2 regions of the Fusibacter sp. QWL-12 genome follow, and region 2 is predicted to be linked to the other one. Evidence: riboswitches for the same ligand, from Rfam matches in the RefSeq annotation. Region 2 holds a riboswitch; the other holds the start of a gene.
The links. A riboswitch is a leader RNA that binds a small molecule or an ion and turns the genes downstream of it on or off. The one in region 2 is predicted to bind FMN.
Positions count from the first base shown of each region.

Region 1 (14,866 bases), 720 kb from region 2:
AAGTCCTCCTGATATGATTAGGACGATTCCAAGGAACGGCATACCACATCCCACTACTCGAAGAACCTTTATACCCGTTTCAAGCAAGCTGCCTTTTGCACCAAACAATGTACCTAACCAAAACTGTGGTACGATTAGCATAGAGGATAAAAACAACATTGAAATTAAAAAAATTGATCCTATGGTTTGAGATAATGCACGTCTGATTCTATCTGGATTGTTTGCGCCATAGGCTTGTGCAACGACAACTTGAACACCAATTGCGATTCCCTTGTAAACTGCCCAGATAATCCCTCTTACCCGTGTACTCAGACCCATAGCCCCGATGGACTCAGATCCAAGGTCACCTATTAGCTTCATCGAAACGATGCCCACTAACATTTCTAGGATACTTGAAATCAAAATGGGTATTAAGAAAGTTAGGATTTGCCATCTTATTTTTTTCTGTTCTTCCGTCATCAATCGCATCAGTCACCTCGATATTTCGTGCCCCTTAATAGTTTAGCAAATCCATACCAACAAGCAAGCTTTATTTATTATTGCAATAAAAAGATTTTTTTTTTCGGTTTCTTAAATATTTGTTCATTTTTTATAGATTGACATTAGAAATAAATGCCTATAAAATGAAATAGACCCCCTAGGTAGGGGGGTGTTTGTAAAATTACGGAACGCTCTTTATTATGAGGTTCCCCTATTTAATACATTATAAGAGGTGAAAAATGGAGAAAATCGTTATTATTGGTGGTGTCGCTGCAGGCGCTACAGCAGCAGCTAAAGCGAGAAGACTTTCAGCAGACGCTCAAATTACTATTTTAGAAGCAGGCGCTGATATTTCTTTTGCAAACTGTGGGCTTCCTTACTATATCGGTGGCGATATTAAGAACAGATCAAAATTGATCCTACAAAGTCCAGAAAGTTTTAAAGAACAATACAACACAGATGTGCACATCTTCACTGCTGCAACTGAAATTGACAGAGCAAACAAAGTCGTTCATACTTTAAATGCTAAAACTGGCGAAAAAAGAAGCTTTGAGTATACGAAACTTATCTTAGCACAAGGTGGCAAGCCGATTGCACCACCACTTCCCGGTGCAGATCAAGATCATGTTTTCCAACTTTGGACTCTAGACGATATGGATCGAATCAACTCATTTATTACAGATAAAAATCCTAAAACGGCAGTTGTTGTTGGAGGCGGATTTATCGGTCTTGAAATGACTGAAGCACTTGCTAAAAGAGGGATGAAGGTTTCTGTTATCGAAATGATGCCACATGTTATGGGAATCATGGAAGCTGAAATCGCTGGATTTATTCAAGAAGAGTTAATGGCATATGGCGTTTCATTATATACAAACAAAGCTTTAGCTGAAGTTGGCAAATCAAATGTCATCTTGAAAGATGGTACAACCGTAGAAGCGGATATGGTTTTAATGTCAATCGGCGTTAGACCTACCTTAAAGCTTGCTCAAGAATCAGGTTTAGCTCTTGGTGAAGCTGGCGGATTACTGGTTGATTCAACTTTAAAAACAAGCGATGACAGTATCTATGCTGCTGGGGATATGATTGAACTCGAGCACAGAGTTCTTGGCAAAAAGGTAAGAATTCCATTAGCAGGACCTGCAAACAGACAAGGCAGAATTGCTGCTGAAAATGCATTTGGTAAGAAACACGAGTATAAAGGTAGTATCGGTACATCAATTGTAAGAGTATTTGAAGCAGTTGCTGGTACAACTGGTTTATCTCTTAAAGCTGCAAGAGCTGAGGGAATTAACGCAGATGCCATCGTCGTTCATAAAGAGCACCATACTTCTTATTATCCTGGTGCTGAAATGGTAACCGTCCTCGTCGTATACGATAAAGAAACAGGTACCATCATTGGCGGACAAACCGCTGGTTATGAAGGCGCAGATAGAAGACTTGACGTTTTAGCGACAGCGATCGCTTCTAAGCTTACAGTATCTGATTTGTCAGATGTTGATTTTGCATACTCACCACCACTTGGCAATGCAAATGATGCAATCAATATGGCATCTTATGTTGCTGAAAACAGAATGTCAGGTTTCTCACCTGCTTTGACAATTAGTGAATTAGACGCTTTCCTAGAGGGTAAAAAAGCAACTTGGATCGATTTGAGAGATGTTTTCTCATATGAAAAGGCACATGTTGAAAGCGCTATCAACCTACCATTAGAAGTATTATCTAGCTCTCTTGCAACACTCGATCCAAACAGCTTAATTTTACTTTATGATCAAACTGGTAAGAAAGGTCATCAAGCCCTTAGAACACTCGTTGGTGCTGGATTCACAAACGTCATCAACGTAAGCGGTGGTTTCATCAGTCTCTCAAATTATGTTAGAGCTTTATCACCTGCAAACTTTGAACTCAAACTGCCAGCTCCTGAAACGAAGACGCTTGGTGAAGCAGCTGAAAACGCAACCGTTGAAAATGAAGCAGTCGTCGTTGAAACGAAAAAGGAAGCAACAAACGAACCGATCATTATCGACGTAAGAACAGAAGAAGAGTTTGCTTATGGTGCTTATCCTGGAGCAATCAACATTCCTCTTGATGAGCTCGAATCTCAAGTTGATGATTTGGGTAGTTCAGATCGTCAAATCACACTCTATTGTGCCTCTGGAGCAAGAAGTGCTTATGCCGTTCAAATTCTTAAAGCTTATGGCTTTACTAACTTAGAAAATGGTGGCGGACTCGCTAGAATGATGGCAAATCTAAGAAGAAACGCTTAAATCCATTTGCTTTAACAAAACAGTATAAGTCTTAAAAAAAGAAAAGCCTGGCTAAATCTCCATTTTGGAATTTAGACAGGCTTTATTATTGTTTTCTACTGATTACATCCCTTTGTGAAGGATTGGTGATAAGTGTTTATAAAGAATTAAAGTTAAAACGGAAAGAACTGCACCTTTAAATAAGTTAAAAGGTAAAATGCCAAGTAAAACCAAATCCCATACCGAATTAATATTATGGTTTACAGCAGTACCCATTCCTACGATTGCATCTATTGGCATGAAAGCTGTATAAAATGGAATTAAGACGAAGTAGTTAGCAAGTGCACCGGTTATTGCCATTGCAATTGTACCTATAGCCAAACCGATAATCGCTGATTTTTTTGATTTATTTTTTTTGTAGATGAGTGCTGCTGGAACGATGATTGCAGAACCGATTACAAAATTAGCAAGTTCGCCAACACCACCGGTTGTCGTTTGTAATAAGTGCAAAATATTTTTAACTGCTTCAATTGCAACACCCGCAAATGGTCCAAGTGCAAAAGCGCCAATTAATGCTGGTAAATCACTCACATCAATTTTTAAAAATGCTGGGAAAATCGGAATTAATAATTCAAGTTGCATTAATACAAATGCGATTACACTTAACATTGCTACTTTTGTCATTGTTGATACATTGAGTTTCTTTTTAGTTGTTGTCACCATTTCTAAAACCTCCTAATGATTGTCGTCGGATTACCGACCAATTGTGTGTGGGGCTTCAGGGTATTTGTTTGCTGTTTAAAGCAGTGCTTATAAAAAAAATACCCCTAAAGCTAGACTTCAGGGGTAAATGCATACACATCAAACATAAACCTCTTCTTCCATCCAGACTATAACTGTCGGCTCTGGAATTACACCAGATCAACCTTTCGGTTCGCGGGCTTTACCGCCGGTGGGGACTTACACCCCGCCCTGAAGATTCTTTATACTTAGAGTATAAACAACTCGATTCAATTTGTCAACGACTTCACACAGCAAATTCATCCACCAAAGATTTCTTTTGCTTAATAATTTTATGCTGCCAGCGCCCTGTACTGTATATCCCTAGGCCAATTAAACACGTGATTAGGTTGGAGAGTATCATCGCCCACCAGATCGAATCCGGCCCAAAGCCATCCAAATGACTGAGGGCAAATACCATTGGAATTCTCAAGCCCCATAATCTACCCATCATTAAAATCATCGCAGATACGGTATGACCAGAGCCTTGGAATGTTCCCACTAAAATTTGAAAGAAACCCATCAACGGAATAGAGTATATGATCATTTTAAGGTAATTCGTTCCGCTGATGATCACTTCAGGATCATTGCTGAAAGCAGAAACGATTTGTCTTGAAAAAGGAAGCATAATCAAGCCACCGATCACTAAAAAAGCGGTTGATAAATACGTGCTATTTCGAACTGCTAGCTTTGCTCTACCAACATTGTCCGCTCCTAAGTTTTGACCCACTATCGTGGCCAGTGCGCTACCAATCCCCATGGCGGGCATCATGATCAATGAACTGATTCTATTACCAACTGCAAACGCAGTAAGTGTAATGTCTCCGAAAGAAACTAGAAATACGTTCAATATCGTGAAGCCAAAAGCCGTAGTTGCTTGACCCGCAGATGATGGAAAGCCTATGCTGATGATCTTTGACAAAATTTCTTTGTTATATTTCAGATGTGAAAACGTCAATTGCAGGCTTTGTTTTGAGCTAAACGTTGTAATAATGCCGTACACCGCAAAAATACCCGTCGCAATTACAGTTGCAAGCGCTGCACCCTGAACTCCCATATCGAGAACAAATATAAAAATCGGATCTAATATAATATTTGTCCCAACTGACAGAGCACCAATAATCAGAGGAGATACTGTATCTCCCTGCCCTTGTTTAATTGCATTATACGCATTGAGTAAAAATGTTGCCGGCATACCTAAAAACATGATACTCAAATAAGCATATGAGTTGTCATACAGCTCACCTGTCGCTCCCATTGCCTTAATGATCATCGGCGCAAAGAAAAAACCAACAATTCCGGATACAATGGATAAACCTAACATTAAAAATATCGCTTGACCAGCCGTTTGCTTTGCCTTTTCCTGCATGTGCGCTCCAATATACTGCGCAATAATCGAAGAAGTTGCAACGGCCATACCAATCCCAAAAGACATGATTAAAAAGATTAACGGCCATACGAACTGAATGCCTGCAACGGCATTTCCTGGAATTTTTGAAACAAAATAAGTATCTGTTAAGTTGTAAATGGTATGAATAAAGTTATTGAGCATAATCGGAAGTGATAAAGTTAAAATCACTTTTTTCATATCCCCTTTAAGTATCATTTCTCTCTTCTGCAAAAAATCCATACTGCCCCCTATTTATGTGCTAAAACCATTATAGCATTTATTTTTTCGCCACTCAAATATTTCGAGTCACAAAATATTTACAGTTTCTTATAAGTTAATGCCCTAAAGTGTGCGTGGTAGAACAAATAAATGGTATAATAAAAATAGAGAGTTGAACTTAAATCAAGGAGGCAGATATGATTGTCGGAAATTTTAATGAACTATTAGCATCTGAAATTACAAGTCCTGAAGCAAAGAATGCGGCTATGAAAGTACTCGTTTCACCAAAAGAAGGTTGGGACGGTTACGTAATGCGTGTAATAGAGCTAGAAAATGAAGGTTACTCCCCAAAACATCAACACAATTGGCCACATATTAATTATGTTATTGAGGGCAATGGTACCTTGTTAATTGGAGATACTTTACACGAACTCAAACCAGGTAGCTATGCATATGTACCAGCAAATACACTTCATCAATTTTCAAATGTCGGTAAAGGTATGTTGAAATTTATCTGCATCGTACCTGAAGAAGGGCATAAATAAGCGTACATTAAAAATCGTAATATTTAAAGCCAATCTAAAAGGGCAGTTATAACACCTCTTCTTGTACTGGACTTCTCCACTACCTGAGGCGTTATAACTGCCCTTAATAATTACCATTGTAGACATCTAAATCACCAATACATAAGATTTGTCGTTCAAGAATGCCTTAAAGATAAAAATACAAACTATCTATTAAATAATGAATTTTGTATTTAAATGCCAGCTTCAATAAAAAACGCTTTAACAGCTCTATCTGATGTTCAAAATCAGCTTCTGAAGACTCTATTCGAGCAACTTGTTTTTCGTATTGTTTAACTTCTTTAGCATCAGCGACCTCTCTAAAATACCCCCAGACATGTTGAAACGCGTTGATTGATCTTCCATATTCTAAAGGCGTTCTCTGAGCGTTTTCTATCCATTTGTAAAATATAATTGCTGGATAACCAGTCTTATCCTTTAACAAGCTTCTGATTTCATTATAAATCTTAGGAGACCTTTCAAGGACATAGTACTTATACTTTTCCCATTCTTTCTCCAAAGTGCTAATTTTATTATATTCTGATAAAACATAGATACATTTCAAAGCAGACAGATTCTTATCTTTCACCTCTAGCATGATATCTGGTTTCACATCACCCAAATTTGCGATAAAGTTTAAAAACGCATCTATATAAATGGTATCCGTATGCGCACCCAGTCGTTTGTTTTCTGCTTGTTGAGAATAGTGAATTTTAGGCTTGCCATCCATCTGTCGCCAAGTGTGAGCCGCTCGATCGATCCATATCCGATCCGGCACATTTGAATCTGACGGGTTAACCCAGTTGTGCAGATTATCATATACAACTGGTATTTCAAGTGCCTCACCCAGTTCAAGCACATCAGAAATCGTATACAGCCTGTCGTCATTTTCGATAATCAGCCTTCTTTTTATCGAATTTGATAGCGTCTTATAAACCCTTTTAAATCGTTCCTTTGCCTTTATTTTGTCACCATAAACCCCACCAATGTGCAGAATAATCTTATGGGAAGCGGGAACGCCTAGCGCATCTAAAAATCTCGCATGATATTCGAGGTCTATGATCGCTCTTTTTACGACATCTTCATCCGGTGAGTTCAAAACGGTATACTGCCCAGGGTGCATAGAAACTCTAAGATCTTCGTTTAAAATAAAATCACCAATTTCTTTTAGCTCGGTCTCAAAAATCAACCACCACTTCAGTTGATTGACTGGACTTGAGCCAAAAGGTATAATATCCGAGCTAATTCTCATCATTCGAATACCATGCTGAACATCGTAGTTTAGCATCCTTTTTAGCACATCTAAATTATGACGTATTAAAGCTATAAGATGATCTTCTGTTGCATTCTTCTGTGTACAACTCTTAAGCGCGGTATCTCTAACGCCGACGGTGAGGCAGGCATATCCTATTCTCATTTTTGATCTCCTATACAGATTTTTCTATGGTCAAAGACTTGATACGAGGGTGCCATGTCTCGTCAATATTAAGGATATGAAAAAGCCTGCATTCACAGCGTATTTTATACGTAAGAAGGCAGGCTTTTAAAATTAACGCAACTATTGGCGTTTGTCGTTAAGCTGACCTGTCGAAGAAACCTTCAACAGTTAATTCATACCACAATCTATAGGGTTTAAAACTTAGCAATATCCGTTCTATAGCTCATTTTATCAAACTGAATCTTTGATACATTTTGATAAGCGAGTGTTCTTGCAGCATTAAGTGTTTTCGCTTTTGCAGTCACGCCTAAAACTCTTCCACCGTTTGTCACGACATTCCCCTCAGAATCGAATTTTGTTCCACAGTGATAAACCACTACCGATTCGGACATCGATTTGAGACCTGAGATCACTTTATTTTTCTCATAATCTGCTGGATAGCCACCAGAAGCCATTATGACGCAAACTGCTGATTCTTCTGTCCAACTGAGTTCTACCTGTGAAAGACGTTTTTCTAATACAGCATCGATCACATCTAAAAGATCATTTTCCATACGACATAGCGTTACTTCCGTTTCAGGATCGCCCATACGTACATTGTATTCTAGTACATTAATCGCATCACCATCTATCATAATACCGACAAAAAGAATCCCTTTAAAGTCGATATCATCCTTTTTAATACCAGTGATAAACGGGTTGAGAATCTCATTTTGTATACGATCCATTAGTGGTGCATCAATGATCTGACTTGGAGAATAAGTGCCCATTCCCCCAGTATTTAAGCCTTCATCACCATCCATTGCTTTCTTGTAGTCCTGTGCAGGTGCCATTGGTAAAATCGTGTTACCATCCACAAAGCAAAGAATAGAGGCTTCAATCCCCTTTAAGAATGCTTCAATGACGACTTTGGTACCAGAGTTACCAAATATCTTATGTTCCATCATCTCTGAAAGTGCCATTTCAGCTTCTTCCTTTGTTCCCGCTATGATAACACCTTTACCAGCAGCAAGACCATCTGCTTTTATCACCACAGGATAAGTGAATCGATTCAAAGCCTCTAGTGCAGATGTATAATCCACATGGGTTTCCGACTTAGCTGTTGGGATTTTGTGTCTTTGTAAAAACGCTTTTGTAAAATCTTTACTACCTTCAAACTGAGATGCATATCTTTTGGGACCAAAAATCCTCAGTCCCTCAGCTTCAAACAGATCCACGATTCCCATAACGAGAGGTAGTTCAGGCCCAACAATGGTCAAATCTATCTTTTCAGTCACCGCGTATGAAAGCAAACCTTCTAAATTATCTACTGCTAAAGGGACACAGGTAGCGATATCGGCCATCCCCGCATTTCCTGGCGCAACAAACAATTCTGGTTTCCTTTCACTTTGGCTTAATTTATACGCAATTGCGTGTTCACGCCCACCGCTGCCAATAATCAATATCTTCATTACGACCTCCGATTAGTGCTTAAAGTGTCTCATTCCAGTGAAAACCATTGTCATACCGTATTTGTTTGCTTCTTCGATAACTTCTTGGTCTCTGACCGAGCCACCAGGTTGAATAATCGCTGAGATGCCTGCTTCTGCAGCTGCTTTTATCGCATCTGCAAATGGGAAAAACGCATCAGATGCTAAAACAGCACCCTTCACCGGGAAGTTAGATTGGCGAATGGCATTTTCAGTTGCCCAAACTCGGCTAACTTGACCTTGTCCGATCCCTAAGGTTTGACCATCGCGTGTAATGGCAATTGCATTCGATTTCGCATGCTTAACTACTTTCCATGCAAAAGTCAATTCTTCTATTTCTTTTTTCGTTGGAATTCTATCGGTTACCACTTGGAGTTCACCTTCAAATAAGCTATGATCCACTTCTTGAACCAATAACCCACCAAGTGTCTTTTTCATATCCAGTTGATTGGCCGTCTTTTCCATCATTGATGCCAATTTTAAAATGCGTAGATTCTTCTTTTTCATAAGAACTTCCAATGCATCTTCATCAAAATCAGGTGCAATAACGATTTCTAAGAACGTTTCATTCATTTTTTCCGCCGTCTGTACATCGACTTTTCTATTGAGAGCGACGATACCACCGAAGATCGATACCGGATCACAGTCGTACGCTTTCGTGTAAGCATGTAACAAGTCAAAGCCTGTTCCTACGCCACAAGGACTAGAATGCTTCACTGCGACCACTGCTGGTTTTTCCCCAAACTCTTTGACAAGTGCAAGTGCACCATCAACATCATTGATATTGTTAAACGAAAGTTCTTTACCATGAAGCTGAACTGCTTCAGATAAGGTGCCTTTCGTATCGAGAACTTCTTTGTAAAAAGATGCTTTTTGATGTGGGTTTTCACCATATCTTAAATCTTGGGCTTTTTCATAGGTGACTGTAAATGTCTTTGTAAAAGGTGTCTTATTCGCATGCTTCATCAAATACTCAGCAATCATCGCATCATAGTATGCCGTGTGCTGAAAAACCTTAAGTGCCAAATCGTATTTCATTTCATAAGGAACTTCACCCTCTGATCGTATCGCATCAACTACAGCTGTATAATCCTCAGGGTCAATTACAACCACCACATCTCTGTGGTTTTTTGCTGCAGATCTCAGCATCGTCGGACCACCGATATCGATATTTTCAACAGCATCTTCAAAAGCAACGTTTGGCTTTTGAACCGTCTGCTTAAAAGGGTATAAGTTAATGATGACATAGTCTATCGTACCAATGCCCAACTTTTCAAGCTGCGACATATGATCTTCACTATCGCGGATGGCTAAGATGCCACCGTGTACAACTGGATGAAGGGTTTTTACTCTACCGTCTAAACACTCTTCGAAACCTGTTATTTCACTGATGTTTTTTACTGGTATACCCGCATTTTTAATACTTTGTTCAGTACCACCAGTTGAAACCAGCTCTATTCCTAATTCATGAAAAGCGCTAGCCAATTCAACGATACCTGTTTTATCCGAAACGCTTAACAAAGCTCTTTTTTTCATTACTTTCACCTTTTCTCGCCACAAGGCTGAATTTAATAGCTAATTTCCAATTAAAACAACACCATCTTGAATGTCTTTAACCGTCTTGACTATAAGTCGGTGTTCCTCTCTTAACACTCTCTGAGCCAAGGTTTCTGGCGTATCACCTACTTTGACCTCAATCTGAGCTTGATAGATGATGCGACCAGTATCCACGCCATTATCCACAAAATGTGTTGTCGCACCACTGTATTTTTCACCTGCTGCTATAACCGCTTCGTGTACCTTAGCACCATAGTATCCTTGACCACCATACTTAGGTAGTAGTGAAGGATGTATATTGATGATCCTTCCTTTAAAAGCTTCGATAAAGCTTTCATCAAGAATTGCTAAATAGCCCGCAAGGACGATTAAATCGACATTGTAATGCTTCAACAACTGAAGCATGTGCATGGTTCTCTCTTTCGTATCTGGAAAATTACCAAGTCCAAAGTAGTGCGCATCTATGCCATATTTCTCAGCACGTTTTAAACCAAACGCCTCTTTTCTGTTGGCAATCACACACTTTATTGAGGTTTGATTCAATTCATCCTGAAGCGCATCGATAATGGCTTGCAAATTTGATCCACCACCTGAAACCAATACCGCTATATTTAAGCGTTCCATAAAGTTACGCCCTTTTCTCCTTCAATTACTTCACCGATAATCGAAACCGTCTCACCTTGCTCTGATAGCAATTGAACCGTTTTATCGACATCATTTGCGTCAACGATTACGATAAAGCCTACACCCATATTAAAGGTGCCATATAAGTCTTCTCGATCGATGTTACCTACTTTTTCGATATAATCAAAGATTGCAGGTTTTGACCAAGAATCCAACTTGATTTTTGCGTTTTGACCCTCAGAAAGCACACGCGGAATATTTTCATAGAAGCCGCCTCCTGTCATGTGAACCATACCTTTAATATTCACCTCTGACAAAAGCTTCAATATTGGTTTCACATAGATTTTAGTTGGCTCTATCAGTGCCTTTCCTAATGTCGTATTCAATTCAGGAATAAATGTATCAACGGATAATCCCAATTGATCAAAGAAAAGTTTTCTAACGAGTGAGTAACCATTTGAATGAATGCCACTCGACTTAAGACCAAGGATGACATCGCCTGGTTTTATGCTCGCACCTGTGATGATTTTCTCCTCATCGACGACGCCTACAGCAAAACCAGCCATATCGTACTCACCTTCACCGTAAAAACCTGGCATTTCAGCAGTTTCCCCACCTAATAAAGGCATTGCAGCGAGCTTACAACCGTCTGTAATCCCTTTGACGATTTGCTCGGCGCTTTCTGCATTGAGCTTACCAGTTGCTAGATAATCTAAAAAGAAAAGCGGCATAGCCCCTTGGCAAAGGATATCATTAACACACATCGCTACCAAGTCTTGACCCACGGTATCATGTTTGTCCATCATAAAAGCAAGCTTTAATTTTGTACCAACACCATCTGTTCCAGCAACCAAAACTGGACTTTTGTAGCTACCACTTAGTCGTAACAAACCACCAAAGTTTCCTAGATCGCCAATAACATCGCCATTATAAGTCTCTTTAACGTGCTTTTTCATTAGTTCCACTGCTCTAGCGCCTTCTTTGACGTCTACTCCAGAAGCTGCATAGGTTAATTTATCTTTTGACATCGTCTTAACATCCTCTTTTCACTATAATCGTTGGCGTTTATTCAAACATAAATTTATTTGCTTCTTCAGGCACTTCCATTGGATAGTCGCCATCAAAGCAAGCGGTACAGAGTCCACATGGTTTAAAATCGATGGATTTTTTCAGACCAGCGTCACTTAAAAATGCCAAACTATCTGCGCCAATCATCTCACAAATCTCATCTATCGTATGGATTGCACCGATTAATTGCTGTCTATTGGGCGTATCGATTCCGAAATAGCAAGGGTGCTTAACTGGTGGCGAGCTCACTCTTACATGAACTTCAGAAGCACCAGCCGCTTTCAGCATGTTTATGATACGCTTGCTCGTCGTTCCTCTTACGATGGAATCATCTATTAAAATAAGTCTTTTTCCTTCAATATTTCTTTTCATCACATTGAGTTTAAGTCTAACAGCAAGTTCTCTAGACTTTTGATCTGGCTGAATGAACGTTCTACCCATGTATTTATTCTTAATCAATCCCGTGTTATAAGGAATACCAGACTCTTCGGCATAACCGATAGCAGCAGCAATCCCCGAGTCAGGTACAGCGATCACCATATCTGCATCAACAGGATATTCTCTCGCTAAAATTCGTCCAGACTCAACACGCGTTTCATAGACACTTTTACCATCTATGATACTGTCTGGTCTTGCAAAGTAAACGTATTCAAAAGCACAAATGGCTTTTTTATGACCCTCAGTGAAGAAAATAGATTCTACACCTTCATCACTGATGATAACGATTTCGCCTGGTTCTACATCTCTTACAAACTCTGCACCCACAACATCGTGTGCACACGATTCTGATGCAAGCACATAGCCACCTTCAGGTAACTTCGCAAGCGAAAGTGGTCTTAAGCCATTTGGGTCTCTCACACCAATCAGCATATGATCGATGACGATGGTAAGTGCATACGAACCTTTAATTTCTTTAACCGACTCAACGACAGCTTCTTTCATACCTAAGCTGTAATTTTTCGCGATAAGGTTTGCGATAACCTCTGAATCGATAGAAGTTTGAAAGATTGAGCCTTCATCTTCAAGACGATTTCTAATTTCCACCGCATTGACTAAGTTGCCGTTATGTGCAAGAGCAATACTTCCACCCTTGTATCTCACCACAAGAGGTTGCGCATTTGATACATAGCTGTCTCCTGTGGTACTGTATCTAACGTGACCAATACCGATATCCGCTGGTAAACGATCGAGGATTTCATTGTCGAAAACTTCTTGGACCAAACCCATTTCTTTATAATATTGCATTTTATCGTTTTTTAGAACTGCAATCCCTGCACTCTCTTGACCTCTGTGTTGAAGTGCAATTAAACCGAAACAAAGCATGTGCGAAATGCCACTTACACCTGGTGCGTGGATTCCAATAACGCCACATTCTTCACTGAGTTTGTCCATCTTTAAAAAATCATCCATTAATATGCCTCCGCCTAATTAGGCTTGAATTCTACTTAAAACTTCTTGATAAGTTTGCTCTACATCGCCAAGATCTCTTCTAAAACGGTCTTTATCCATTTTTTTGTTTGTTTCTGCATCCCAAAGTCTGCAGGTATCCGGTGAAATCTCATCTGCCAAGATAACTTCCCCTTTAAATAAACCGAATTCAAGTTTAAAGTCAATTAACTTTAAGCCATGTGCTAAGAAGAACTCCACTAAAATCGTGTTAATTTTAAGTGCCATTTCCTTGATTTTTTCAACTTGCTCACGTGTCGCAAATGCCATTGCATAGATGTGATAGTCATTGATCATTGGATCACCAAGTGCATCATCCTTGTAACAGAACTCTAAAACGGTTTCCTTCATTACGACGCCTTCTTCAAGACCCAATCTTTTAGCAAGTGATCCAGCTGCTACGTTTCTAACGATAACTTCAAGTGGTAAAATAGTAACCGCTTTTACGTATTGCTCTCTATCAGAAAGTAATTTTTCGAAATGTGTTGGAATGCCTTGTTCTTCTAGCATCTTGAACAAAAGTGCGCTCATTTTATTGTTAACCACGCCTTTATCCGAAATAGTGCCTTTTTTCTCTCCGTTAAATGCGGTAGCATCGTCTTTGTATTCTACAATATAGTAATCTTCATTTTCTGTTTTAAAAACCTTCTTAGCTTTACCTTCATAAAGTTGCTCTAACTTGTTCATATGAACCTCCATATATTTTATTTTTTCTCTTCTAGATGCCACCTACAGTAATCGACCGTGTGACATTTACATATCCAATATAAAACGGAATGTCATCTTTTACTTTATTTACAGACATTGCTTTATAAGCAGATATAAGCTTGTAGCATCGCCACAAGCTTAATGAATTAATAACGAGATTGAATCGAAGCGTCTTTCTTTAAAACTGCTTCAGCCATCTCAGATTTATATGCTCTCATTTTTTCTCTTAACTCAGGGTATTTAACTGAAAGGATTTGTACTGCTAAAAGACCAGCATTTTCTGCCCCGTCAACAGCAACTGTCGCAACTGGAATGCCACTTGGCATTTGTACGATCGAAAGGAGTGAGTCTAGACCGTCTAGCGTGGATGATTTGATTGGAATGCCGATTACCGGTAGCGTTGTTACCCCTGCGATAACACCAGGTAAGTGCGCCGCTTTTCCAGCCGCACCGATAATAACCTCAACGCCCTCTGCTTCTGCATTCATTGCAAACTCGACAGCTAAGTGTGGCGTTCTGTGTGCTGATAAAACTCTAGCAACAACTTCCACATCAAATTTTTTCAAAATACCTATACAACGTTCAACGACTGGAAAATCCGAGTCACTGCCCATTAGAATAGCAACTTTCATAACGCCTCCTAAAATCCGAATGTTTTTTATGCTTTTCAAAGGTTTATTCGTATATACAAATGATATAGAAGTTTCTGTCCTGCGTCAAGACAAAATACGAATATTTTTGTATCAAATAAATTTAATATTCATAATTGTACAGATAAAAAAACACCCTCTTGCTGAGGGTGTTTGAATTGTAACTATTTTTGAATTTTAAAGGCATATTTGGTTTCATTTACGTACTTAATCCCAGCATCGATAACATTC
Region 1 is NZ_CM178745.1:1,166,320-1,181,185, forward strand. It holds gene AC4PID_RS06040 (MATE family efflux transporter) at 1-468, opposite strand, end outside; gene AC4PID_RS06045 (FAD-dependent oxidoreductase) at 720-2,744, shown strand; gene AC4PID_RS06050 (ECF transporter S component) at 2,847-3,446, opposite strand; FMN riboswitch at 3,593-3,707, opposite strand; gene AC4PID_RS06055 (MATE family efflux transporter) at 3,751-5,133, opposite strand; gene AC4PID_RS06060 (cupin domain-containing protein) at 5,310-5,657, shown strand; gene uvsE (UV DNA damage repair endonuclease UvsE) at 5,824-7,092, opposite strand; gene purD (phosphoribosylamine--glycine ligase) at 7,308-8,564, opposite strand; gene purH (bifunctional phosphoribosylaminoimidazolecarboxamide formyltransferase/IMP cyclohydrolase) at 8,577-10,118, opposite strand; gene purN (phosphoribosylglycinamide formyltransferase) at 10,158-10,763, opposite strand; gene purM (phosphoribosylformylglycinamidine cyclo-ligase) at 10,751-11,791, opposite strand; gene purF (amidophosphoribosyltransferase) at 11,829-13,241, opposite strand; gene purC (phosphoribosylaminoimidazolesuccinocarboxamide synthase) at 13,260-13,964, opposite strand; gene purE (5-(carboxyamino)imidazole ribonucleotide mutase) at 14,132-14,617, opposite strand; gene AC4PID_RS06105 (aldose epimerase family protein) at 14,800-14,866, opposite strand, start outside.
Region 1: another riboswitch for FMN. It lies ahead of AC4PID_RS06050 (ECF transporter S component); the one in region 2 lies ahead of ribD (bifunctional diaminohydroxyphosphoribosylaminopyrimidine deaminase/5-amino-6-(5-phosphoribosylamino)uracil reductase RibD).

Region 2 (14,866 bases):
AGATATTGACTTCTCTGCTCATGATATTTGACTTCAAGGTCATCAAGAATTTGAGCGTACTTACGATTCAACGCTTCTAAAACACGTCGATCTTCTGATGCCCCTTTTTCCATAACCATTTTTGAGAAGAGGTCTATTTTTACGTCTATCGTAATGATAAGATCACCCTCTTTATTATAATTTTAGACCAATGGAGTTTTTGATGTACTTCATAATGTAATCTTTGTCCTTTAGACCATCGGTTTCTGGGATTTGAATGATAAGTGTATGCTTACATTCCAGTTTAATCGGCATAATATAAGGCTTAATGCGATTGTGAATGTTCTCAGATACCATGATTAAAGCAATTTGAGAATCCTTTATCAGCTGATCGATGAGTGACTTCGCCTCCTCGTCTGAGTGGATGAGTTTGCCTTCTATACCGCCCAAACGCATCGCTGTTAATGTTTCCTGAGACTCACAAAGACAATAGGATCGCATTATAATTTTCCTAAAATTAAAATAGAGATAATCAACCCATAGATGGCAATCCCTTCTGCAAGACCTACGAAAATAAGCGTCTTACCAAGGATCTTTGGATTTTCAGATACAGCGCCGAGGGCAGAAGAGCCAACGCTACCAACAGCATAACCAGCACCTATCGTAGCAAGCCCAGTTGATAGAGATGCAGCGATGAATCCCAGTCCTGAAGCACTTGTGGTAGTGGTAGCTGCTGCAGTCGTACCAGTTGCAGCAAATGAAGCGCCAGAGAATGCGGAAACTGTTCCTGCAACGAGCATCATGATGAACAAAGCAACATTTGCGCCGAGGATGAATTTTAACTTACCCTTCGCATTAGGGTCTTCCTTATTCATAAAGTAAAAGCCGAGACCTACGGTAAATACAACGACTAACCCAAGACTTATAACATAAAACATGTGCTACCTCCTATAGTTTATCAGGCATATAGGGCACGCCATCACCTGAATAGTATTTGCTAAAGATTTCATAATAGAAAAGTCTTAGTCCCTGTATAAATACGATAAGACCTTCTAATCCGATAATAATCGCATTGCCTAAAAAGAACATAAAAATATTACCACCTGTATTGCCGATCAAATCTGCCAACGTTTGAAAAGCAATAAACAGACCGACGTGGTTGAGTGCAAATGCGCCAACCCGTATAAATGAAGTGCTATTACTTAACGTGCTGAGCAAGGTTTCTAATACGTCAAAACCACTTTCGATGTAATAGCCATCGGATTCATCTTCTAACCTAAATCCAAACTTGCCGTGCTTGATTAAGTTTGTAAGTGGCAACTTAATCACAAGTAATGCCAAGGAAACGAGGATTGCGATGTACAGTATTATATTTGGAAGGATCACAATCTTAAAGCCCAGATTCAAAACCAATAGGATGAGGAACGTCATTAAAAAGGCACCGTTAAAGCCATTTCGTCCGAATACACCTTCCTCGATATCCCCAACTCTTAGTTTATTGATAATACTATAGACGAAGCTGACATAGAGTAGGAAGATCCCAACGCCTATGGCAAGCTCGAGAATCAAATTAATATTTTCAATCGGTCTAAGATAGTAAAGCCCTGGTAAGAATTTTGAAATCACTTCTTCATATCCAAAAAATGAATCATATAGAACCCCGAACAGCATTGAACCAACGCCGATACGGGTTAAGATACCACAAAATTCAGGTGCTACTTTCTTCTTAAGAAGTAAACCAGCTAATACTAGAATTAGCCCTTGTCCAAGGTCGCCAAACATGGCACCAAATAAAAAGACATAGGCAATTCCCATAAAAGCGGTTGGGTCAATCTCGTTGTGAGATGGTGTGCCATACATATTCACGAGTGTTTCGAATGGCTGAAAAAAAAAATTGTTTTCCATCCTAGTTGGTACGGGGATGAGTGGAGAAACTTCCTCCGCAGTTTTATATGAAACTAAGATATCAGGGTGTTTTGCGAATGCGTCTTCAAAATGATCCTGTTTCTCACTTGGCACCCAAGCAGACAAGTAAGCAAAATTTGCTGTTGCGCCTACTTTCACGCGGATCGTGTCGATCTTAGCTTCCATTATCAGTTTAGAATACAAGATATCGATGGCTTCGCTTTGAGCGTTGAGTTTGTGCTTGGCGTTATCGAGAACTTCTTTTAACTGGTGCTTATAAGCGTGTAAATCTTCATGAATCTGATCCAGCATCTTCGAAGGTACATCTAGATAGCTTTCAGGAATCATGATTTCCATAAAGTTTGTACTTCTTAAAATTCGCCCCATCTCCACATCTAAACTCTTTGGTGTCAGAATCATATAAAATTCCTTTTCCTCTGAGCTACCGACGTGAAGAACGATTGCTTTGATATTTTCATAGTTTTGTGCGATTTTGCGCGCCTTTTCACGTGTTAAATAACCAAACTTCATAGTGAAATGATGTAGATTAATGAGCTTGCTAAAGTCCACATCTATATTTTTCATATAATCAAGTGGTTTTAGATCTTCAAGCGTTTGGATGTTTTCTGAAAGACGCCGGATATCTTCGGTTTGACTGGCATAATCATCACAAAGTTGGTCGATCTCTTTTTTAATCTTTTCGAAATGATGCTCACCGTGCATGTATTTGGTCTTAATTTTAGGCTCGTATTTCATATCCTGTAACGTCTGCTCGAGTTTTTGCGTGTACTGCTTGATTTCCTTGTTTTCTTTAATGGGGACGATGTCCTCCATATCCAAGATTTCATCTGCATGTTCTTTGGAGATACCAATATTGAATTCACCTTCGTTGATCTCCAAAAATGTATCTATGAACTCGCATTTACCAATGAGAATCAAGTCACGAATCAACTCATCTAGTCCGTTCCTACGACAGACTATATTGACCATAGATAGTTTTTTAATTGCCATTTAAATTACCTCTCAATCTCTCGGATAAGCAAGTCTTTCACATCCTCTGAACGGTAGTGAATGCCCTCCAAGATGGTAAATAAATCTCTAATTTCGTATTCGAATTTAAAAAGTAGTACCACGGGAACTGCGATTGAAAAAGTTGCCTTTTTTGTATAATCATTGAGTGCATAATAGAGGTGCCTTTCCATTGCACGTTCCATCATATATTCTTTATCGCTGAAGATATCTCTGTAATCGCCACTTGAGATAAAAGTTCTAAACTCATCTAAGGGCAGATAACACAACATCTTTATGGCTTTTTCATCATAGCGTCTACCATGTAATAGCGTAAAGTTGAAAAGTTCCTCTGAAGATATATCAAAGAATCGTCGCCCTCTATAGAGCCACTGAATATTGAGGATGTCGATGTTAATCCCTAACAGCTCAAGCATAATTTCACGATCGTACTTACCCAGCTTAGTGATGGCAAGGTAAAGTCGATCAAAATAGAGTTTGTCGAGCACCATTTCCATATGGAAGACCATTAATGAAGAGTCGTCCTCGATGAATTGTTTCAGTGGATTATAGTAAAGCGTGTCTTTTAATCCTTCAATAAACTCGGTGATGGTCGTAGCTTTGCTCAGTTTTGCATAATCCAAATTTGAGTAAAGTGAAGAAAAAATCAAGTGCGTTTCAAGGTTTTCAATCTTATCGTCCCTCGCCAATAATCTAAGGTAGAGTTTTAAGTTCTCAACCTCATATCGAAATAACAAAGCTTTAAAAAAATCGCGATAGTTATCGACGTAGTAATGGTAAAATTTTTCGTAAGTATTAAAGAAGTACTTTTCAATGCGAACCTCTATTTGATCTAAGGATTCGCCCTCAGTAAACTCCAACACAGCATGATAATGCGTTTGGTTTCTCAAATAATCAATAACCTCTTGAAAGGTCTCAAGCTTGAGAAGCTCTTTATAATGATGATCCGTTAGCAGCCGACCCATAATGGCTTTTGCCTTCGCGATAGCGGCTGCATGTGTGCCAACTTTGTCCACAATAGCCTCCTAACGCTGTAGATTTAATTTGCTAAGCGCATCCTTAATCAGTGCTTCCTTACCAGATTCGTACAGCTGATCCATCGACTCTAGTTTGCTTCTACACTCAGTTTCTTTTTCTTCCTTCTCCTTATTTGCTTCAGAAAGGATGAGGTCGTAAAGCTTTTTACCTTGCTCTGCCTGAAGGAGATTGGAATTGTTTTCAATATTGCGCCGAATATCCTTGAGCTTTTTCTCTCGATCTTTTATTTCTGCTTGGAGCTGTTCAATTGTTTGATCGGTGCTTTCGTCAATCTCAATAATTCGTTTTAATACGGATTCAACTAAAATATCATCCAATTTGATCACCTTCTAATCTTTAATGTAAATTTCAAATCCTGTAAAATTAATTATCTCGGAAGATATCATTATAACTACCCAATATTTATGTTAAATAAATAAAATCAGTTATAATGTTCTTGACGGTAAAAATTTAATGTCTAATATAAGTTTCTACCTTAATTATAAACCTGATTTTACAGAATTGTGCAAATTTTATGAATTTGCGTACAAAATTTAGTACAAGTGAAGAATAATTTCTTTCTTGGGTATATTAAAAACATCGAGTTTTTTTATATAGCAGTACAGCAAACATGTTCAAAGAATGTGGATTTGAGCAGATATGAGATAAATGAAAAAAAGGAGAAGCAGATGGCAAAATTTGATGTTACAAAATCCAGCTTTGGTGGCGTATATCCACTGTATATTACAAAGGCTGAAAGAAAAGGAAGAACCAAAGCAGAAGTAGATGAAATTATTTTTTGGTTAACAGGATATGATGAAGTGGGATTAAAAAAAGTAATCGACACTGCGGTCACATTTGAAGATTTTTTTAAAGAGGCACCCGAGATGAATGCTTCAAGAGGACTGATAAAAGGCGTCGTTTGTGGTGTACGCGTCGAGGATATTGAAGACGATACGATGAGAGAAATTAGATATCTAGACAAACTGATAGATGAGCTGGCTAAAGGCAAGGCAATGGAGAAAATTCTTAGAAAATAAGGTAGAATGAAAAGGTATCAAATAGATTAAAAGCTCTACATTTGTCTAACACTGGTAACGACAAATGGAGAGCTTTTTTTAATGTGTTTTATTAGAAGCCATAAATTTTGTGATTGTATGAATTGCAAATTTAGGAAAGTGTTTATAGAGAAAAAAGAAGACGTTACTATCTTTGCTAAGCTTCATTGACAGCTTGTTTTTTTCCATTGCTTTTATGATTAGGGTTGCAGCTTTATTTGGGCTGAGCAATATCTTTGCAGCAGCGCTATCAGTTGCTCCAGCACCAACTTCTACACCAGAATGCCTTGCTATGTCGGTATTGATACCGCCAGGCATAACCACTGAAACGCCAATGTTTGTATCTTTTAGTTCAGCGTATAAGCCTTCGGTTAATAGCCTAACTGCAGCTTTAGATGCACCATATACTACCTGTCCAGGAACTGGTAAAAAGCCCCCCATACTTGAAACGTTGACAATATGTGCTTCAGGTCTTTTTAGAAGCTCGGGAAGTAAAGCTTTTATAAAGTAGAGCTGACCATAGAAATTGACGTGCATAACTTGATCAATTTTTTCCCAATCCAAATCATTTACATCAATGAAGGGTTGTATGATACCTGCATTATTGATTAGACCATCAACTACATGCCCATCCTGTAAGATCTGAGATACTGCATTTGAAACGGCCTCTTTACTAGAGACATCAACAGAATAAATGATTAGCTGATTACCATATTTAGAAGTTTGCTTAAAGGCTTCAAGTCCCTTGATGTTTCTACTTATGGCGATTACCTTTGCCTCTCTAGTAAGTAGTTCTTTAACGAGTTCAGTACCTACACCGCCGCTTGCACCCGTTATTACGATGGTTTTTCCTTTTACGAGCAAATATTTCCCTCCTTTTAAACACTAAATATCCCAAAACCCTAATTATAAACAGATGAATCCACATAATAACCACAAATTCTTATCCTATAATGATAATGAGATTAACTGTAGGAGGATTCGGATGGACGAATACCAGAAGCAATATCGTATAAAGATCAGTGGCATGACATGTGTGCAGTGTCAGAATAAAATTCAAAAAGAGTTACTTAAACATCCAGGAATTATCGAAGCAACAGTAGATTTCAAGAAAAGCAGTGCATCTGTAGTCTATAATCAAACCATGACGGATGAGAGTAGAATCAATCAGGTAATTATTGATGCTGGTTATGAAATTGATAATAATAAAGCCAGTAGTATGGATAGTGTCAATCGATCCATAGAAGTATTAATCAGTATTGGACTTATGTATTTCGTCATACAAAGATTTGGACTTTTAAACTTACTCTCGCCCAATCAGTTGGTTACAAACTCAATGAATTATGGCATGCTGTTTATCGTCGGGGTATTTACCTCTGTACATTGTATCGCCATGTGTGGTGGCATTAATCTATCACAAAACATTCAAATTGATACAAATATAGGGGAAAGTGAATCGAAGGGTATCTTTAAAAAAAATGTGGCTTTACGTCCAGCTTTCTTATATAACTTTGGTCGTGTAGCGTCCTATACTGCGGTTGGATTCGTCGTTGGTGGTCTTGGATCTGTACTGGATTTTTCTCTCACTTTGCAAGGCGTTATAAAAATCTTCGTTGGATTTTTAATGATAGCCATGGGGATGAACCTATTAGATGTATTCCCATTTTTTAGAAAATTTGTACCGAAGGTGCCTGACTTTATTCGAAAATTAAAACCAACTGGTAAAAGTAGTCCACTTTTAGTCGGTCTTCTAAATGGTTTAATGCCATGTGGTCCTCTTCAGGCGATGCAGCTCTATGCATTATCAACAGGAAGTCCAATTAAAGGTGCATTTGCAATGCTGATGTTCAGCCTTGGAACAGTACCGCTTATGTTTATTTTAAGTGTCACCAGTGCTTATATGAGCAAAAAATTTGCTCAAAAAGCGGTTGCTGTCGGAGCGATGCTGGTTGTGGTTATGGGACTATCTATGTTCAGTCAAGGAATAGCGCTTTCAGGTTTAAATAGCGTGAGCTTTGCTCAATCAGAGCCATCTGAAACCTTTGCTATAGATGATACACTTTCTCCACAGCTTATTGAAAGTACACTAAATACAAGAAGTTATCCTGAAATTACAGTTGAAGCTGGAAAACCAGTTGTTTGGAAAATTATCGCACCTGAAGGTACGGTTAACAGTTGTAATAATCGATTTTTTATTAGAGAATATAATTTAGAGGTTACTTTAAAAACTGGTATTAATGAAGTCCGTTTTAGTCCAGAACAAACAGGTGTCTATAATTATACGTGTTGGATGGGAATGGTATCTGGAACCATAAGAGTGGTTGCACCTGGATCAGATGCAGTAATCGGAGATACAACACCAGTGCCAGAACCGCCAAAGCCAGCGGGGTATCAAATTCCAACAAATGAGTTAGAAATTGCTGGTATTAAAGCAACTGAAGACAACAAGTTATATCAAGAGGTTAAAATCACACTGACAGATGATGGATTTTCGCCAGCTGTCATAGTCATTCAGAAAGACATCGAAACGAGATGGACGATTGATAATCAACAGACAGAAACAGGTGATTTTGAGCTCAGAGTACCAAAGTATGCGACTAAATTAAAGATAAAATCTGGTGAAAACTTGTTAATGCTATATCCGGATCAAGATTTTGAATTCACAAATGCTACCAGTCAATATTTTGGGTATATTAAGGTTGTAGATGATTTAGAAACACTTGATGTTGAGACGCTGAAAAACGAGATAAATCAGTTTGAAACACTCATTTATCCAGAAGAAACATATCAGTCTAATTCAGGCGCGTCTTGTCATTAAACCTTATTCTATGAGGAGTCATAATTATGGCAGAAATCTTAATTGTAGATGATGAAAATAAAATATTGGATGTAGTTGAGTCCTATTTAGTGAGTAAAGGCTATCAAGTTAAGGTTGCGACAAATGGCTCAGAGGCACTAAGCATTATTAACTCAGGACAAATTGATCTAGTTGTTCTTGATTTGATGTTACCTGATATCAGTGGTGAAGAAGTATGTCAAAGCATTCGGGAATCAAAAAATGAGCGCGTTCGATTAACCCCAATTATTATGCTTTCAGCTAAATCACATGAGGCTGCTATCATAGATGGCCTTAAAACAGGTGCAGACGACTATATGGTTAAACCTTTTAGCTTAAAAGAGCTACAGGTTCGGATAGAAACTGTACTTAGAAGATTTGATTTGAGTAGACTTCTTTTAAAACCTACGGTTTGGCAAGACGATTATCTAATGGTGGATTTAACCAACAAAACAGTAAGAATTAATCATGAACTGATCAACTTAACGGTAAGTGAACTGCGAATATTAATGACGATGCTCGATCAACCCAATCGCGTTTTTACAAGAGAGCAATTGATCGATGCGGTATTTGGAGATGACTTTGACAGCTATGATCGAGTAATTGATACACATATAAAAAACTTGAGGCAAAAAATCGAAAAAAACCCCAAGGAACCCTTTTATATTAAGACCATATATGGTCTAGGTTATAGATTTGGCGGTGAAAAGTGAAGGGTGGATTAAAGAAAGAACTAACGGTTACCATTACAGGTATTGTTCTTTTGAGTATCGTTTTGATTAGCGTTGTTGCCAATGTGTTTATCAATAAAGAGTTTGAAAAATACGCTCAAAAAGAACAATCTGCAAGATCTGAAGAAATTGTAACCCATTTGGAAAGCCAGTATCAACCTCTGTTTCAGTCTTGGAATGACGATTATATTCATGGACTTGGCATGTATGCATTATATGAAGGCTATATCATCCGGTTATTTGACAGCAAACACAATCTTGTTTGGGATGCAGAAAATCACGATATGGCACTTATGACAGAGGTTATGCAAGCAATTGAATCTAGAATGAAGTCCAGTAAACCTTTTTTTGAAGGCGGGTTTGTTACAAAATCGTTTCCGCTAAATTATGACAATTCAGCTATTGGAAATGTTGAGATTACATTTTATGGGCCGTATTTTTATACGGAAAATGATTTGAATTTTTTAAAAGCGCTCAATACGATTTTTTTCGTTGTTGGTTTAATTGCTTTGGTCGGAGCTATGATTACAAGTCGATTGATTTCTCAAAAAATGATAAAACCGATTTTAAATACAGTTGAAACCGCAAAGTTAATATCGAAAGGCCAGTACAAAGTAATGGAGGAAGATATTCCTGATAGTGATGAGCTTAAAGTGTTGGTTACGACGATGAATCAAATGGCCTCTTCATTAGAGCAACAGGAGAAGTTAAGAAAGCAGCTTACAACTGATGTTGCACATGAATTAAGAACCCCTCTAACGACTGTTTCTTCACATTTAGAAGCGATGATTGAAGGCGTTTGGGAGCCAACAGAAGATCGGTTGAGAAGCTGTTACGAGGAAATAGGGAGAATCACAGGACTTGTTTCTGATCTTGAAAGTCTATCTAAAATAGAAGTGGACAACCTTAAACTCACTAGGACCAATGAAGATTTATTTGAGATACTGAATACCATTAAGTATAATTTCGAGATTGAAACACGAAAAAAGCAGATTGACTTTACTATTACTGGTACTTCTGTAATTGCACCTATTGATAAAGATCGCATCTACCAAGTTATCGTAAATTTAGTGTCTAATGCGATTCATTATACGCCAGAAGGTGGAAGCATAAGTTGTTCTATCATCAAAACAGAAAAAGAAGCAGTTTTAGAAGTAGCCGACTCTGGAATTGGTATTTCAGAAGCAGATTTGCCCTATATATTTGAAAGGTTTTATAGGACAGATAAATCCAGAAATCGACGAACAGGTGGCGCTGGAATAGGTTTGACCATTGCGAAATCAATCGTATTAGCACATGGTGGTAGCATAGAGGTTGAAAGCGAGTCAAGTCTTGGCAGTCGGTTTATTGTAAGACTACCGCTTAAAACGATTTGAAAGGAGTGCATCATGTTTAAGAAAATCAAAGCTTCATGGCAACATTTTTTAGAATCACTTGCCGAACAAAATAAAACAAACTATGGTGAGGGTGGCATAAACTGTTGTGAACTGAAACAGGCAAATTCAGACCAACCAAAACAGTCTTAATCAAAGTAAACTAGAAGCATACCGATAGGTGTTGAGGAGCTAAATCATAGCTCCTTTTTTATTTAGCAGCAAGGAACTTGATGTAAAATCTGAAGGTTCGATGCCTTAGGATTTTTATTTTAGCTAAAGAAATTGATTATGTTATAATAAATTGGGTTAAATCTATTAGATGGATATTAAAAACTTTCACTGAAATGAGGCTCAAATGTTCAAACGCATATTTAGCAATGAATCTATAAGAGAATTAAATGAGTTAAGCCCAGAGCAACAAAATCAAGTAAAGATAGAATTAATCAGGACAAATAATAAAAGGTTGTTGATTTTCAGTATATTAACTGCTTTTTTAGAGCTGATGTTAATCATTTTTAACGATATTCCTAATATTATGAGCCAGTCGGGTGATTATAACATTAGTTTGCTTTATCTAGTATTTCATTCTCTTATTCTTATGACGAGCCTGACGGTACTGGTTTTATTAAACCGTTTTAAAAACAAGCTTACCAGTCGATTGTATAATTATCTATCAGAAGCAATCGTATTATCTGGCATGATATGGATGGCCTTTATAGGTGTACTAGACCAACTCACACTGGGCAACTTCACATCGTATATTACGATTTTTATCGTAGTTGGGATAGCCGTATTAATTAAATCACCGAATAATTTTATCGTCTACACCATACCACAGGTTCTGTTTTTAACGCTTAGCTTTTACTTTCAAGAGGATACAAATATGCTCATGGATGTATTCGTTAATGGAACGATGTTTTATCTATGCGTATTATTTATTTCTAAAATCACCTACGAAAATCACTTGGATCATATCGTTAAAAATATGGTCTTAGAGGAAATTAATAAAAAATTAGAATACATTTCAAATTATGATTTTTTAACCGGGCTTTATAATCGTAGATATTTTGAAACTATTCTAAAAGAGAACGTGATAAATGTAACCTCGCTTTCTAAAAGTGCTATCTTCCTTGGTATTATGGACATCGATCACTTTAAAACCATCAATGATCAGTATGGTCACAAAACAGGTGATCTCGTCTTAGAACAAGTTGCTGATCTAATAAGAAAAAGTATACAAGAGGACGCTATCTATGCCAGATGGGGTGGAGAGGAGTTCGTATTCTTATTTACCGAAAAAGATAAGGTATCCAGTCATGAATTAATGGAAGGATTACGACTCAGAATAGAACAAGCCGAAATTTATGTTGATGGAAAAGCGATTACAATGACTGTGAGCTCTGGAATCACTCAAGTTCTAGATACTTCGGAGTTATCGTTTACAAATGCATTTAAAAATGCGGATCAAGCGCTTTATTCTGCGAAAGAAAACGGAAGAAACAGAGTGGAGTGGTTTTAGTAATCTAAAGTATTTTTTTTGATTTAAATGAACTTAAAAACATGCTATACTGATTTAGACCCCCTGTACAGGGGGTCTAAATTTTAGGAGGCATAAAGTTATGGTGAAACGATTGGCGAAGTATAGAAGGAGTTTTCAATATCTTTTTGGTGGCATTACACTTTACTTGTTTTTGGCGCATCCCAAGGGCATTTTAATCATTCTTGGTGTAGGCATTATCCTCGGTGCTTTATTGGGTAAGGTATTTTGCAAATGGATGTGTCCAATAGGGCTAATGATGGAGTTTATGACTAAAAATATGTCGTCAGAACAAACCAAAGTACAAATGTATAATTATTATAAATTAGGGTGTCCTGTGGCATGGATACAAGGGTTTTTAAATAAATTTTCACTCTTTAGAATTCGAAGAAATAAAAGCACCTGTACCTCATGCGGTCTTTGTGATAAAGCTTGTTACATTTCCTCGATCAATCCAGAGATGAGCCTATATAAAGCTGATAAGAAGGATTCTAGTACAGCTTATAGCTGTTCTAAATGCATGGCTTGTGTAACCTCATGTCCAAATAACAGCTTGGATTTTACCATTAAAAATTAATAAATCTTAACTTTGACAAATATATATCGATGTGTTATCCTAACGATGAATTGAATAATCTTCAGGGCAGGGTGTAATTCCCGACCGGCGGTGATAGTCCGCGAGCCTAACGGCTGACTTGGTGTAATTCCAAGACCGACAGTATAGTCTGGATGGGAGAAGAGTGTATCGGTAGGCTATCTATTTTTTTGGTCTGTACTTTTTTCGATGAGCATGGCTCTGAAGGTATTTTTATACTTTCAGAGCCTTTTTTTATCCTTAAAGAGTTGCATAGCTCATCAAAAGTTGAGATTTTATTATCCGAGAACTTATTTAATGTGTTTTATGAATTATACCTGAAGACCTCAATATTAATTAATAAGGAGGTTAAAATGGATCAAAATTGGATGAATCAAGCCATTGCTTTAGCGCGGCTAGGCAGTGGACATGTCAATCCAAACCCCAAGGTAGGGGCGGTTATTGTAAAGGATAACCGCAAAATTGGCGAAGGCTATCATCAAAGATATGGTGAGCCACATGCAGAAATCATCGCCATTCGTTCAGCAAGTGAATCATGTGAAGCTGCCACACTTTACGTCACATTAGAACCTTGCTTTCACTACGGCAAGACACCCCCTTGTGTAGATGAAATCATCAGACAGGGCTTTAAAAGAGTTGTCATTGGCATGGTTGACCCCAATCCAAAGGTGGCTGGGAAAAGCATTGAAAAACTAAGAAGTAATGGGATTGAGGTGACTTTAAACGTACTTGAAGCCCAGTGTCGAGAATTGAATCCAGGATTTATAAAGCTCGTAGAAACTCAAAAACCTTATGTCTTACTGAAATCGGCGATGACTCTAGACGGAAAAATAGCCACTAAGACAGGTAAGAGTCAGTGGATAACATGCGAAGCTTCGAGGAATAAGGTGCATGAACTGAGACAGGATTTTCATGCGATTATGGTTGGGATCGGTACGGTTTTATCAGATGATCCGATGCTGAACACTCGTATCTACGAGACGCCGTCACATCCTATTCGCATTATCGTCGATTCAAAAGGTAAATTGCCACTAGACTCTCAGATCGTAAAGACTGCGAGAGATTATAAAACCATTTTAGTGACCACGGATCAAATTGAAGCTAAAAAAAGAGACGCGTTATTACGTGCAGCTATAAAAGTCGAAATTGTTAATCAAAATAATGCCAAAGGCTGTAATCAGGATAAAGTTTGCATGGATGCAATGATGAAACGCTTAGGTGAGCTAAACATCTGCAGTATCTTACTTGAAGGTGGCGGTACACTAAACGATAGCTTATTAAGAAGCGGCAATGTAGATGAAGTATTATTTTTTATTGCTCCTAAAATTTTCGGTGGAGAAGCTGCTAAGTCACCAGTATCGGGTATTGGCATCGAAAACATATCAGAGGCAATAGAATTGGTTGATTTAAATTATGAAATGTCTGGAACAGATCTATGCATTAAAGGAAAGGTGGTCAATCATGTTCACAGGGCTGATTGAAACGATGGGAAGGGTAAACAGCATAAAAAAGACCTCTGAGAGTGCCATATTAACCATTGAAGCGCCAGAAATTGCATCTTTTATAAAAGTGGGCGACAGTATCTCTACAAATGGGGTCTGCCTAACGGTTACTGCGATTATGGGCAATCAATATACCACAGATGTCATGCCGATTACCTTTGCATCGACGAACCTAAATTTATTAAGTATCGGCAGTAGGGTTAATTTAGAACGTGCAATGACCTTGAAAGATAGATTGGATGGACATCTTGTAACTGGACATGTCGATGCAATCGGTAGGATTTCAAATGTTCAGAAGCACGGAAATGCAACTCTTTACACGATTATGATAAACGAGGCATTAATTGCTCGGATGATTGAAAAAGGCTCCATAGCTGTAGATGGGATTAGTCTGACCATACAAAAGCTGAACCATGATAGTGTCGTCGTCTCTATCATTCCACACACGTCGAAAATGACAACACTATCATTTTTAAAAACAGGTGACGTTGTGAACATTGAAAGTGATGTAATTGGAAAATATGTTGAAAGACTGTTAGGTAAATCGTCACAAACATCAAGTGTAGACATGGACTTTTTAAGTAGAACAGGTTTTTTATAGGAGATCATTATGTTTAGCAAAATAGAAGAAGCAATTGCCCAAATTAAGTTGGGAAAAATGATCGTTGTCGTAGACGATGAGGATAGAGAGAATGAAGGCGATTTATTGATGGCGATGGAACATGTCACACCACAAGCGGTCAACTTTATGGCGACACATGGTAGAGGGCTTATCTGTGCACCTATGGTTACAGAGGCTATCGAGCGTCTTGATCTCCATCCAATGGTCGTCAACAATACAGATCCAAAAGCAACTGGATTTACAGTTTCTGTGGATGTTAAAACTTCAACCACAGGCATATCTGCCTATGAGCGTTCTGAAACGTTAAGAGCGCTTCTAGATCAAAATAGCAAACCAGCTGATTTTACGAGGCCAGGACACATTTTTCCACTTCATGCAAAAGAAGGTGGCGTGCTAAGAAGAGCTGGACATACCGAAGCTGCAGTTGATTTTGCAAGACTTGCAGGACTGGAGCCAGCTGGTGTCATCTGTGAAATCATGAACGACGATGGCACGATGGCTCGCGTTCCAGATTTAGTGAAATTCTGCGATAAGCATCAGTTAATTATGGTGACGATTAAGGATTTAATCGAATATAGAAAACGAACTGAATCTCATGTAAGACAGATTTCTGCTGCCAAAATGCCGACGAAATATGGTGAGTTCACAATGGTAGGATATGAGAATCTTTTGACGCATG
Region 2 is NZ_CM178745.1:1,886,606-1,901,471, forward strand. It holds gene AC4PID_RS09225 (hypothetical protein) at 1-113, opposite strand, end outside; gene AC4PID_RS09230 (V-type ATP synthase subunit F) at 175-480, opposite strand; gene AC4PID_RS09235 (ATP synthase subunit C) at 480-917, opposite strand; gene AC4PID_RS09240 (V-type ATP synthase subunit I) at 928-2,895, opposite strand; gene AC4PID_RS09245 (V-type ATPase subunit) at 2,901-3,929, opposite strand; gene AC4PID_RS09250 (hypothetical protein) at 3,939-4,268, opposite strand; gene AC4PID_RS09255 (DUF2200 domain-containing protein) at 4,620-4,970, shown strand; gene AC4PID_RS09260 (SDR family NAD(P)-dependent oxidoreductase) at 5,049-5,852, opposite strand; gene AC4PID_RS09265 (urease accessory protein UreH domain-containing protein) at 5,974-7,806, shown strand; gene AC4PID_RS09270 (response regulator transcription factor) at 7,833-8,537, shown strand; gene AC4PID_RS09275 (sensor histidine kinase) at 8,534-9,931, shown strand; gene AC4PID_RS09280 (LDCC motif putative metal-binding protein) at 9,944-10,081, shown strand; gene AC4PID_RS09285 (GGDEF domain-containing protein) at 10,287-11,450, shown strand; gene AC4PID_RS09290 (4Fe-4S binding protein) at 11,551-12,045, shown strand; FMN riboswitch at 12,099-12,213, shown strand; gene ribD (bifunctional diaminohydroxyphosphoribosylaminopyrimidine deaminase/5-amino-6-(5-phosphoribosylamino)uracil reductase RibD) at 12,417-13,544, shown strand; gene AC4PID_RS09300 (riboflavin synthase) at 13,525-14,166, shown strand; gene AC4PID_RS09305 (bifunctional 3,4-dihydroxy-2-butanone-4-phosphate synthase/GTP cyclohydrolase II) at 14,176-14,866, shown strand, end outside.